2 regions of the Ruminococcus sp. OM04-4AA genome follow, and region 2 is predicted to be linked to the other one. Evidence: predicted binding sites of a transcription regulator. Region 2 holds the regulator's gene; the other holds the start of a gene.
What was found. Region 2 encodes NrdR, which represses ribonucleotide reductase genes. Its sites were predicted from a motif close to CACNANATNTNGTG; they were not measured.
Positions count from the first base shown of each region.

Region 1: the regulator NrdR is predicted to act here: its motif matches at 3,923-3,936, upstream of nrdD (anaerobic ribonucleoside-triphosphate reductase).

Region 1 is NZ_QTZH01000025.1:30,083-35,979, forward strand. It holds gene DXB52_RS08870 (hypothetical protein) at 185-604, opposite strand; gene DXB52_RS08875 (DUF3793 family protein) at 883-1,494, shown strand; gene DXB52_RS08880 (flavodoxin) at 1,496-1,921, shown strand; glycine riboswitch at 2,075-2,181, shown strand; gene DXB52_RS08885 (alanine/glycine:cation symporter family protein) at 2,184-3,596, shown strand; gene nrdD (anaerobic ribonucleoside-triphosphate reductase) at 3,968-5,897, shown strand, end outside.
Region 2 is NZ_QTZH01000016.1:56,861-62,757, reverse strand. It holds gene DXB52_RS06895 (peptide deformylase) at 1-196, shown strand, start outside; gene cutA (divalent cation tolerance protein CutA) at 228-557, shown strand; gene DXB52_RS06885 (Y-family DNA polymerase) at 816-2,339, shown strand; gene DXB52_RS06880 (hypothetical protein) at 2,302-2,745, shown strand; gene DXB52_RS06875 (YlmC/YmxH family sporulation protein) at 2,886-3,140, shown strand; gene nrdR (transcriptional regulator NrdR) at 3,193-3,642, shown strand; gene truA (tRNA pseudouridine(38-40) synthase TruA) at 3,724-4,458, shown strand; gene DXB52_RS06860 (exodeoxyribonuclease III) at 4,548-5,300, shown strand; gene DXB52_RS06855 (CobW family GTP-binding protein) at 5,326-5,897, shown strand, end outside.

The sequences.
Region 1 (5,897 bases), on a different contig from region 2:
TGCACAGACAGAATAAGAGAAAAGAGTAAAAAAAGAAGTAGAAGAATGTACCGCCCCCAAAAGTTAGACCAAAAAATCTAACGATTGGGAGGTCGGTACAAGCTGTACTTCTTTTTTAATTCTTGTAAATATTTAATTCAGACCCAAATCAGTTGAATCTTTCTGCATCTTACTTGTAATGTTCTTACAGAACTGTGCATCCAAGTGTGTCAACATCTGCGATCTCAGCCTTATCTGCGCTGACGCTGAGGTAGAAGTCAATCTTGGCATCTTCGGAAATCTTATTTAATTTCTCGATGAATGTCGGAAGACTTTCTAATGTGATATTAGCCTGCTTTAAGATACTGTCGATGAAAACAGCTTCGATATCATGATTGCCAGCAGCCATACCATAGAGGAAACCTACGAATTCTTCTAAGGTAAGGATGTCAGGATAATCAGCCATCTTGATGACACGGATATTGAAATCTACAGAATAAGTGTCTTTGCTGCTCCTTTTAATAAATACGACGTTACCGGAAGAAGTCTTAACCTTCTCGTTTGCAAGATCGATCATCTGCTGTGTTTTTCCGCTGCCTCTTGGGCCTGTGATTAAATTTACCATGGCGAATCTCTCCTTTATGTAAGTGTGTATAATGTTTGAGATTTTCTCACCTCTCAAATATTTATAAATTCATTATACACTAAAGATATGTGAGTAACAACTAAAAAAGTGTTAAAATTTGAAAAAGTTTTATGCGGAATTACCATAAGAAATGAGCGGCAAGATGCTACCACGGCAATGAGAAAAGTTCTCAAAAACTGTATTGAAAATCATTTTCATTTATGTTAACATAATACTTGAATGAAAACCATTCTCAAAATAAAACTAAGGAGAACGATATGCCGACGGAAGTATTATCCTACTATCTAAAAAATAAAGATCGGAAGGTGAGGCTTGGATTTCAGGTTATATTACAGTGTGCGCCTTTTCTGAAAGGGCTTAAAGTATCTGGCCTGATTTCAATGGAAAATGAATCATATTCTGAATTGGAAGAAATGTTTTCCGGGATGGAGATCAATTTTTATAAATTATCCTGCTCAGAGGGGAAATGCCTTGTCCTTTTCTATCGCCCCAAAGAGCTGGAAGAATATATGAACCAGCCAAAACTCCGCGAACTGATCGGACAATACGGATATAAGGAAAGCAATATCGAGGAAATGCTGGCACATCTGTCAGAACGTATCTGCGAGTGTACTGCACAAGGAAATGGATTTCCGCATGAGATAGGAGCTTTTCTTGGATATCCGATGGCAGATGTGCAGAGCTTTATTGAAAAAGATGGCAAAGATTTTATTATGACAGGATACTGGAAAGTATATAGTAATCCTGAAAAAGCGAGAATGATTTTTCATGAATATGACCGAGCAAAAGATTGCGCGGTAAATGAGTATCTGGATGGGAAAAACATCCGTGAAATCGCATTGAATCAAAGAAAGTGGAGGAATTTATAAAATGAGTATATCAGTTGTATATTGGAGTGGAACCGGTAATACACAGGCAATGGCAGAGGCGGTTGTCGAAGGAATCAAAGCGGCAGGTCAGGAAGCAGAACTTCTGGAAGTAGGAAATGCAGATGCAAAAATAGTGGCGGCGGTAGATGCGTTAGCGCTTGGATGCCCGGCGATGGGGGCCGAGGTGCTCGAAGAATCTGAGATGGAGCCATTTGTAGAAGAATTGGAATCTCTTGTTTCAGGAAAGAAGATTCTTTTGTTTGGTTCTTATGGATGGGGAGACGGAGAATGGATGAGAGATTGGGCAGATCGCATGAAAAATGCCGGAGCTCAGTTGATTCGTGAAGAAGGAATCATTGCAAACGATGCCCCGGAAGATGATGTGCTTGAGGAACTTAAAGAAGCAGGAAAAGAGCTGGCAGAGTAAACAATAGTATCTTATTAATGAATATTAGTAATCTTAATTGAAAAAACTGCCGGAAATATATTGCATTTCTTATAACATAGTGCTATTCTTACTTCTATCGTGTTAAAGCACGAAAGAGAAAAATTTGTTGTCATTTACATCTGACGTAAATGACAACAATACTCAGGAGAGTCTCTTTAAAAAGAGCGCCGAAGGTGTAAGCGGTCATGGATGCAGTTACATGCCGCGAGTCTCTCAGGCAAAAGGATGGAGGAATAAAGAAATGTTTGCACAAATCGACAAAATCATCACTGCAATCGACAATGCTGTGTGGGGGCTTCCGTTAATCTGCCTCATCATGGCAACAGGTATCTTTCTAACAGCCAGACTTGGTCTTGTACAGATCAGGCATCTTGGCAAAGCTTTCAAATTCATGTTTAAAGATGAAGAAGACGGTAGCGGAGAAGTGACCAGCTTTGGGGCACTTTGTACAGCTCTGTCAGCAACGATCGGAACCGGTAATATCACAGGTGTTGCAACAGCAATCGCACTTGGTGGTCCGGGAGCGTTGTTCTGGATGGTTATCGCGGCATTCTTTGGAATGGCGACAAAATACGCAGAAGGTCTTCTGGCAATCAAATATCGCACAATCGACGAAGACGGGCATGTACTCGGCGGACCATTCTATTATATTGAAAACGGAATGGGTAAGAAGTGGACATGGCTTGCGAAGATTTTCGCATTCTTCGGAGCCGGAGTTGGTCTCTTTGGAATCGGTACATTTACACAGGTGAATAGTATTGCATCTGCAGTTAAGAACTTCTTTGATCCGGATATGGCACATACAGTTTCTTTGCTCGGAGGAAACTATTCATGGGCTACTGTGATCGCAGGATTATTCCTGACAGTGTGTGTAGGTCTTGTTGTTCTTGGAGGAATCCAGAGAATTGCAAAAGTATCTGAGATTATCGTACCATTTATGGCAGTTCTTTATGTAGGACTTGCAGTAATCATCATTATTACAAATATCACAGCTGTTCCGGCAGCACTGGCTTCTATCGTGAAATCTGCATTTACAGGAAGTGCACTTGCGGGAGGAGCAGTTGGATCCATGTTTGTAGCAATGCAGAAAGGTGTTGCAAGAGGAATCTTCTCAAACGAGTCCGGACTTGGTAGTGCACCGATCGCAGCAGCTGCAGCAAGAACAAAAGAGCCGGTCCGTCAGGGACTTGTGTCTATGACAGGAACATTTATTGATACAATTGTAATCTGTACGATGACAGGACTTTCCATCGTGATCGCCGGTTCCTGGCTGAACCCGGAACTTGAAGGTGTGGCAATCACAATGGATGCTTTCCAGAAAGGACTTCCATTCCCATCGTTCGTAGCGACATTCTCCCTGATGCTGTGTCTTGTATTCTTTGCATTCACAACAATTCTCGGATGGAACTATTACGGCGAGAGATGTGTGGAATACCTGTTTAACAGAAATAAGGCTGTTGTAATGGGATATCGTATCCTGTATATCCTTGCAGTATTCATTGGACCATATATGACAGTAAAAGCAGTATGGAATATCGCGGATATCTTCAATGCACTGATGGCATTCCCGAACTTGATTGCACTTCTTGCATTGAACGGAGTGATCGTCAAAGAGACAAGAGATTTCCATGCAAAACATAACGGATCTTATTAGAAAAAGAATTGACCGAATTATCTGTGAATTCGAAAAATAAATAGAATTATTACCTGAAATAAAACGAAAGAAAAGGCAGCCAAAGTCCTTGAATAAGGACTGTTTGGCTGCCTTTTCCGCAGGTGTGAAAGGAGAATGAGTAGACAGATAATTCATAGACAGTTTTGGTTTTGTATAACAGATGGAGTAAAGATTATCAGTTAAATGAAAAACTCAAAAAATGTAGCAGATGTTCTGAAAATACATGATACTGTGTTTTGGGGATTGCATTATACTATATTTTGTATTAGAATAAGTATCAGAAAGCACGATAGAAACGGATAAAACACAAGATATCGTGCAAAAATAAGAAAAAGTGAGGAGACTGATCAATGAAAATTATCAAGCGAAATGGGTCGGAAGAGACATTTGATATACAGAAAATTGTGGTTGCTGTGACGAAAGCGGATAAGGATAATGGGGAGCGTACGCTGACAGACAGCCAGATTGAAGATATCGCAGAATATGTGGAATTCAAGTGTAACAAGCTGAATCGTGCAGTATCCGTAGAAGAGATTCAGGATATGGTAGAGAATCAGATTATGGCTACCGGAGCTTTTGAACTTGCACGTAAGTATGTAAGATATCGTTATAAGAGATCCCTCGTACGTAAGGCGAATACAACAGACAATCGTATTCTGTCACTGATCGAGTACAACAACGAGGATGTAAAGCAGGAGAACTCGAACAAGAACCCGGCAGTCAACAGCGTACAGAGAGATTATATGGCAGGAGAGGTCAGCCGTGACCTGACAACAAGAATGCTTCTCCCACATGATATTGTGGAGGCAGACAGAGAAGGAATCATTCACTTCCATGATTCTGACTATTATGCACAGCATATGCATAACTGCGATCTTGTCAATCTGGAGGACATGCTTCAGAACGGAACTGTGATCAGTGGTACAATGATTGAAAAACCACACAGCTTCTCTACAGCATGTAATATCGCAACTCAGATCATTGCCCAGGTTGCAAGTAACCAGTATGGTGGACAGAGTATCTCACTTACTCATTTGGCACCGTTTGTAGATGTTTCCAGAGAGAAGATCCGTAAGGAAGTGATCAGCGAACAGGAACTGGTCGGAATGGAATATCCAGAAGATGTGCTCAATGAGATCGTAGAGAGAAGACTGAAGAAAGAGATCACAAAGGGTGTCCAGACAATCGAATATCAGGTGATCACACTGATGACAACAAACGGACAGGCACCGTTCCTTACAGTTTTCATGTATCTGAACGAAGCAAAGAACGAGAGAGAGAAGAAAGACCTGGCGATGATTATCGAAGAGACACTTCGTCAGCGTTATCAGGGAGTTAAGAATGAAGCCGGAGTATGGGTGACACCGGCATTCCCGAAACTGATCTATGTTCTAGAAGAAGATAATATCGAAGAAGGAAGCGAATATTATTATCTGACAGAACTTGCTGCAAAGTGTACTGCAAAGCGTCTTGTTCCGGATTACATTTCCGAGAAAAAGATGAAAGAGCTTAAAGAAGGAAATTGTTTCCCGGTTATGGGATGCAGAAGCTGCTTAAGCCCATGGAAAGACGAGAACGGAAACTACAAGTTCTACGGACGTTTCAATCAGGGAGTTGTTACGATCAACCTTGTTGACGTTGCACTTTCTTCCGGTGGAGATATGGATAAGTTCTGGAAGATCTTTGATGACAGACTGGAACTTTGCTATCGCGCATTGATGTGCAGACACAACCGTCTGAAAGGAACACTGTCTGACGCAGCACCGATTCTGTGGCAGTTCGGAGCACTTGCCCGCCTGAAGAAGGGAGAACCGATTGATAAACTTCTCTATGGAGGATATTCAACGATTTCTCTTGGATATGCAGGACTTTACGAGTGTGTGAAATATATGACAGGAAAATCCCATACAGATCCGGATGCTACACCATTTGCACTGGATGTTATGAAGCACATGAACGATGCATGTAACCAGTGGAAAGAGGAGACGAACGTTGCTTTCAGTATCTATGGTTCACCGATTGAAAGTACAACCTATAAGTTCGCAAAATGTCTGCAGAAGAGATTTGGCATTGTTCCTGGAATTACAGATAAGAGTTATATTACAAACAGCTATCATGTATTTGTCGGAGAAGAGATTGATGCTTTCTCAAAACTGAAGTTTGAATCTCAGTTCCAGGCACTTTCTTCCGGTGGAGCGATCAGCTATGTAGAAGTTCCGGATATGAAAGACAACATTGCAGCTGTACTTCAGGTCATCCGTTTCATTTATGACAACATTA
Region 2 (5,897 bases):
CGTGAAGCACACAGGCGTTTATGAGACGGAAGAGGGGTGTCTGTCATTAGATGGAGTGCGAAGCTGCAGACGTTATCAGGAAATAGAAGTTGAATATCAGGATATGAATTTCAAGAAGAAAAAAGAGAAATACAGCGGATGGACAGCCCAGATCATTCAGCATGAAATAGATCATTGCGACGGGATTTTGATATAAATTTTATTTGTGCATTGAGGAGGTGCATCGCATGGATTTCAAGTATTGCAAATTAGAAATCTTTATTCCGGAAACACATATTTCGCAGCTACAGAAAGCATTACAGTCAGTAGATGCCGGTCATATAGGCAATTATGATTCATGTATGTCATGTTCACAGCTTACCAGTTACTGGAGACCGTTAGGCGGGACATCTCCTTATATTGGAAATGTAGGTGAAATCAGTTGTGAACCTGAAGTAAAAGTTGAGGTAACTGTATTTACAGAGAAAGTGGATGAAACTATTCAGGCAATCAAAGAGGTACATCCATATGAGGAACCGGTAATCAATGCATTGCCGATTTATCGGACAAGTTTTTAAGGGAAAATGAAGTCTTACGATCAGACAGAAAGGAGGTTTGATCGTAAGGCTTCTTTTGTTGAAAAACTACAGGAAACAGATGGTTTATCTTTTTCTCGTTGCGGTATCAAGGAAACAAGTATTTCTCATCAATCTGAGTTGCCCGTTCACAACAAAATGCACAAATATGCATCGCAAAATATGTTGAAAATCCTACTTGAAAGACGAACATGTGTTCTATATAATAGAGACATCAACGAAAGGAAAGGGGAATATGCCATGAAAGAACGCACCTATATTGCAATTGACCTGAAATCTTTTTACGCTTCTGTGGAATGTGTGGAACGAGATCTGGATCCGTTGGAGGTGAATCTTGTCGTGGCAGATGTGACCCGTACAGAGAAGACTATCTGCCTGGCGGTATCTCCAGTGCTGAAGTCTTATGGGATTCCGGGAAGAGCCCGCTTGTTTGAAGTTGTACAGAAAGTAGCGGAAGTGAATGAGGCGAGACGGTATCGAAGTCCGGGTGGGAAATTTCAGGGAAGTTCGTCTGACCAGCGTGAATTAAGGAAACACCCGGAGCTGGCATTGGATTACGTGACAGCGCCACCAAGGATGGCTCTTTATATGGAATACAGCCGCAGGATTTATGCAATCTATCTGAAATATATTGCGCCGGAAGACATACATGTTTATTCCATAGATGAAGTGTTTCTTGATGTAACTTCCTATCTGAAAACTTACGGACTCACGTCGGAAGAACTGGCGAGGAAGATGATTCGGGAGGTACTTCATGAGACTGGAATCACAGCGACTGCCGGGATTGGGACGAATCTGTATCTTGCAAAGATTGCAATGGATATTATGGCGAAACATGTCGAACCTGATGAAGATGGAGTGAGAATTGCGAAGTTGAATGAACGAAGCTATCGAGAACAACTTTGGAATCATAGACCATTGACAGATTTCTGGCGCGTAGGAAGAGGGTATGCGAAGAAGCTGGAGGAGAATGGTCTGTATACAATGGGGGATATTGCCCGCTGTTCAATGGGGAGCGCACAGGAGTTTTACAATGAAGAACTATTGTATCGTTTATTTGGCGTGAATGCAGAACTCCTGATTGACCATGCATGGGGCTGGGAGCCGTGTACGATGGAGGCAATTAAGAATTACAAGCCTTCATCGAACAGTGTCGGTTCCGGTCAGGTATTGCAGTGTCCGTATTCTTATGAAAAGGCAGGCCTCATTGTTCGGGAGATGACAGAATTACTGGTATTGGATCTGGTTGAAAAAGGGCTTGTGACTAACCAGATTGTACTGACAGTAGGATACGATATTGAAAATCTGAAACAATCAGAATTTCAGAAGAATTACCGAGGTGAGATAAAGACAGACCGTTATGGGAGAAAGATTCCGAAGCATGCACATGGAACAATGAATTTGGAAGAGCATACGTCTTCCACGCGAAAAATTGTGGATGCAACGGTAGAACTGTATCAAAGGATTGTGGATACCAAACTGCTTGTACGCAGGATATCACTGGCGGCGAATCATGTGATACAGGAATGTGAGATTGCAGAGACGGACTCGTATGAACAGATGGATCTTTTTACAGATTATCAAGCGAAGGAAGAACAAAATCAGCGGGAAAAAGAAGAACGGGAGCGTGAGAGAAGCATGCAGCAGGCAGTCCTTGAACTCAAGAAGAAATTTGGAAAGAATGCAGTGCTGAAGGGAATGAATCTGCAGGAAGGAGCGACAACTATTGAGAGAAACAGACAGATCGGCGGACACAAAGCATAAATATGATGATATTTTAGATTGTCCACATCACGTATCTTCTGTTCATCCACCAATGCCGTTGATGGACAGAGCGGCACAGTTCGCTCCGTTCTCAGCATTGACCGGATACGAAGAGGTCGTGAAGGAAGAAGCAAGACTTACAGAACAGAGAGTAGAACTGGATGAGGAGGAACTGGAACGGTTAGATCAAAGTTTACAATATCTTAAGAAACGCTTACAGGACGAGAGGGAAACAAATCCGGATGTGAAGATTACGTATTTCTGTGCAGACCAGAAGAAGGAAGGTGGTCAATATCGAACTGTTCAGGGGAAGGTGAGAAGAATCAGACAATATGAAAAAGCGGTCGAGTTGGAAGACAGGACAGCAATTCCAATCAAAGATATCGTGCAAATTTTAGTGTTGTAAATAAATAAGAAATTTATTCAAGCTTATATAAATAATATGTTCCAAGCTGGTATGTTCATGTGAGTTTTATTATACAACAGATTCTGATTTCATGCATAGAATAGTTAAGAGAAAGTATCGGCAATCATGGAATAATGCCTATGAGATTCTGTGAATTAAAAGAAAAAGAGGTAGTGAACATCTGTAATGGAAAATGTCTTGGAGGTGTAGTAGATCTGCAGATAAATGAATGCTCCGGTGCGATAGAAGCATTGATTGTTCCGGGACCGGGAAAGTTCTGTGGATTCTTTGGAACGGATAGCGAATATGTGATACCATTTGCATGTATAAAGAAGATTGGACCGGATATTATTCTTGTGGAAATTAAAGAAGAAAAGTTTTTGCAAAAATATTAGACATTGTGTATAATGAAGGCAATAAGATACGTGGAAAGGCGGAGTGGATTATATGAAGTGTCCATATTGTGGCAATCCAGATACAAGAGTGATTGATTCCAGACCAGCAGAGGATAATAGTTCTATCAGAAGAAGACGTTCTTGCGATGAATGTGGCAAGCGTTTTACAACTTATGAAAAGGTAGAGACGATCCCACTGATTGTAATTAAGAAAGATAATAACCGTGAACAGTATGAAAGAGCGAAGATAGAGAATGGAGTTCTGAATGCATGCTACAAGCGTCCGGTTCCGGCTGAAGAGATTCAAAAGACAATTGATGCGATTGAACTGTCAATTTTTAATCGTGAAGAGAAAGAAATCCCAAGCAGTGAGATTGGTGAAATTGTTATGGAGAATCTGAAAGCATTGGATCCGGTTGCATATGTCAGATTTGCATCTGTCTACAGAGAGTTTAAAGATGCGAATACATTCATGGATGAATTGAAGAAATTTCTAAAATAATAAAAATCGGTTATACTCTATTCGTGAGTATAACCGATTTCAATCTTTCGGAGAATGTTAGTATATTACACGGGGGCGAGAATGAGAACTTATAAATTAACAATTGCTTATGACGGAACTGCATATCAGGGATGGCAGAGACAGGCAAACACAGAGAATACTTTGCAGGGAATTCTGGAGCGAACAATTTCGTCAGTGGCAGGATATCCAGTGGAGATTGATGGTTCAGGACGAACAGATGCAGGTGTTCATGCGAATGGACAGACTGCAACAGTAGTTCTTTCTGGTCAGGTGGAGGATGGATTTTTTACAGAAAAGATAAATTCAAGATTACCCGGAGATATTCGGATTTTAGATGCAGAGCTTATGAGGAATGGATTTCATGCGAGAAAAAGTGCGGTCGGAAAAAGATACATTTATCAGCTTGATCTGGCAGAGAAAGCAGATGTATTCACGAGACGATATACATATCATTTTCCGCAGCAATTGGATTTAGATGCGATGAGAAAGGCAGCACAATTGTTGATTGGCACGTATGAGTTTGCCGGCTATACGGATAAAAAGGATGAAAAGTCCACAAAAAGAACAATTTATGCTATAATGATTTGCGGACAAGGAAGCAAAGTCAGTATTCAATATGAAGGAACAGGATTTCTTTACCATATGGTAAGGATTTTGACAGGAACTTTGCTGGAAGTTGGAACCGGAGCACGAAGCATAGAGAGTGTGAAGGAACCTTTGAAATCAAAAGATAGAAGTCAGGCTGGATTTTTAGCACCTGCAAGAGGTTTATTCCTTGATGAGGTGTATTATTGATTCGGTTATGGAAAGTTGCTGATTATTCACAGAAAAGTTGGCTAATGGTCGGTGAACAGCAACACTCTTGAAAGGGAGGATGCAGCAGATTGAAATTAATATCATGGAATGTAAATGGTATTCGTGCCTGTGTACAGAAAGGATTTCTTGAGTTCTTTCATGAGGCAGATGCGGATATCTTCTGTATTCAAGAGACGAAGATGCAGGAAGGACAGCTAAATCTGGAATTAGAAGGCTATCATCAGTATTGGAATTATGCTGTGAAGAAGGGGTATTCCGGAACAGCCGTGTTTACAAAGAAAGAACCATTGTCGGTGAGTTACGGAATCGGTATTGAGGAGCATGACCGGGAAGGACGTGTGATCACCTGTGAATTTGAAGAGTTTTATTTCGTTACAGTGTATACACCGAATTCTCAGAATGGGCTGGCAAGGTTAGATTACAGAATGAAGTGGGAGGATGACTTCCGTACTTATCTGAAGAAGTTAGAAGAGACAAAACCGGTGATTGTGACCGGAGATATGAATGTAGCGCACAAAGAGATTGATCTTAAGAATCCGAAGACCAACCGTAAGAATGCAGGATTTACGGATGAGGAAAGACAGAAGTTTACTGAACTTCTGGATGCCGGATTTATTGATACATTCCGGTACTTTTATCCGGAGCAGACAGGAATCTATTCCTGGTGGTCTTATCGTTTCAGTGCCAGAGCGAAGAATGCAGGCTGGCGTATAGACTACTTCTGTGTCTCGGAAAGTTTAAAGGACAGACTGGACGATGCGAAGATACTTACAGATATTATGGGATCAGATCATTGCCCGGTTGAATTGGATTTGAAATAAATGATAGAAAAAGGAGAAGAGAAAAATGACAAAGATTGACATTATTTCAGGATTTCTTGGAGCAGGAAAGACAACTTTAATTAAGAAGCTTCTTTCCGACGCATACAAGGGAGAACAGGTTGTACTGATCGAGAATGAATTTGGAGAGATCGGTATTGATGGTGGATTTTTGAAGGAAGCAGGAATTGAGATTCGTGAGATGAATTCAGGATGTATCTGTTGTTCACTGGTTGGAGATTTTGGAAAATCTCTTCATGAGGTCGTAGATACTTATCATCCGGATCGTATTCTGATCGAGCCATCAGGAGTTGGAAAGCTTTCTGATGTAATCAAGGCTGTACAGGATGTTCAGGGTGAAATCGATGCAGAGCTCAATAGCTTTACAACAGTTGTAGATGTAACAAAGTGCAAGATTTACCGTAAGAACTTTGGCGAATTTTTCAGCAACCAGATTGAATATGCAGGTGCAGTTATTTTAAGCCGTACAGATAAAGCAAAACCGGAGAAGATTCAGGAAAGTGTTGCACTGTTAAGAGAACTGAATGAAAAAGCTCCAATCATCACAACACCGATCGAGCAGCTTCCGGGCGAGAAGAT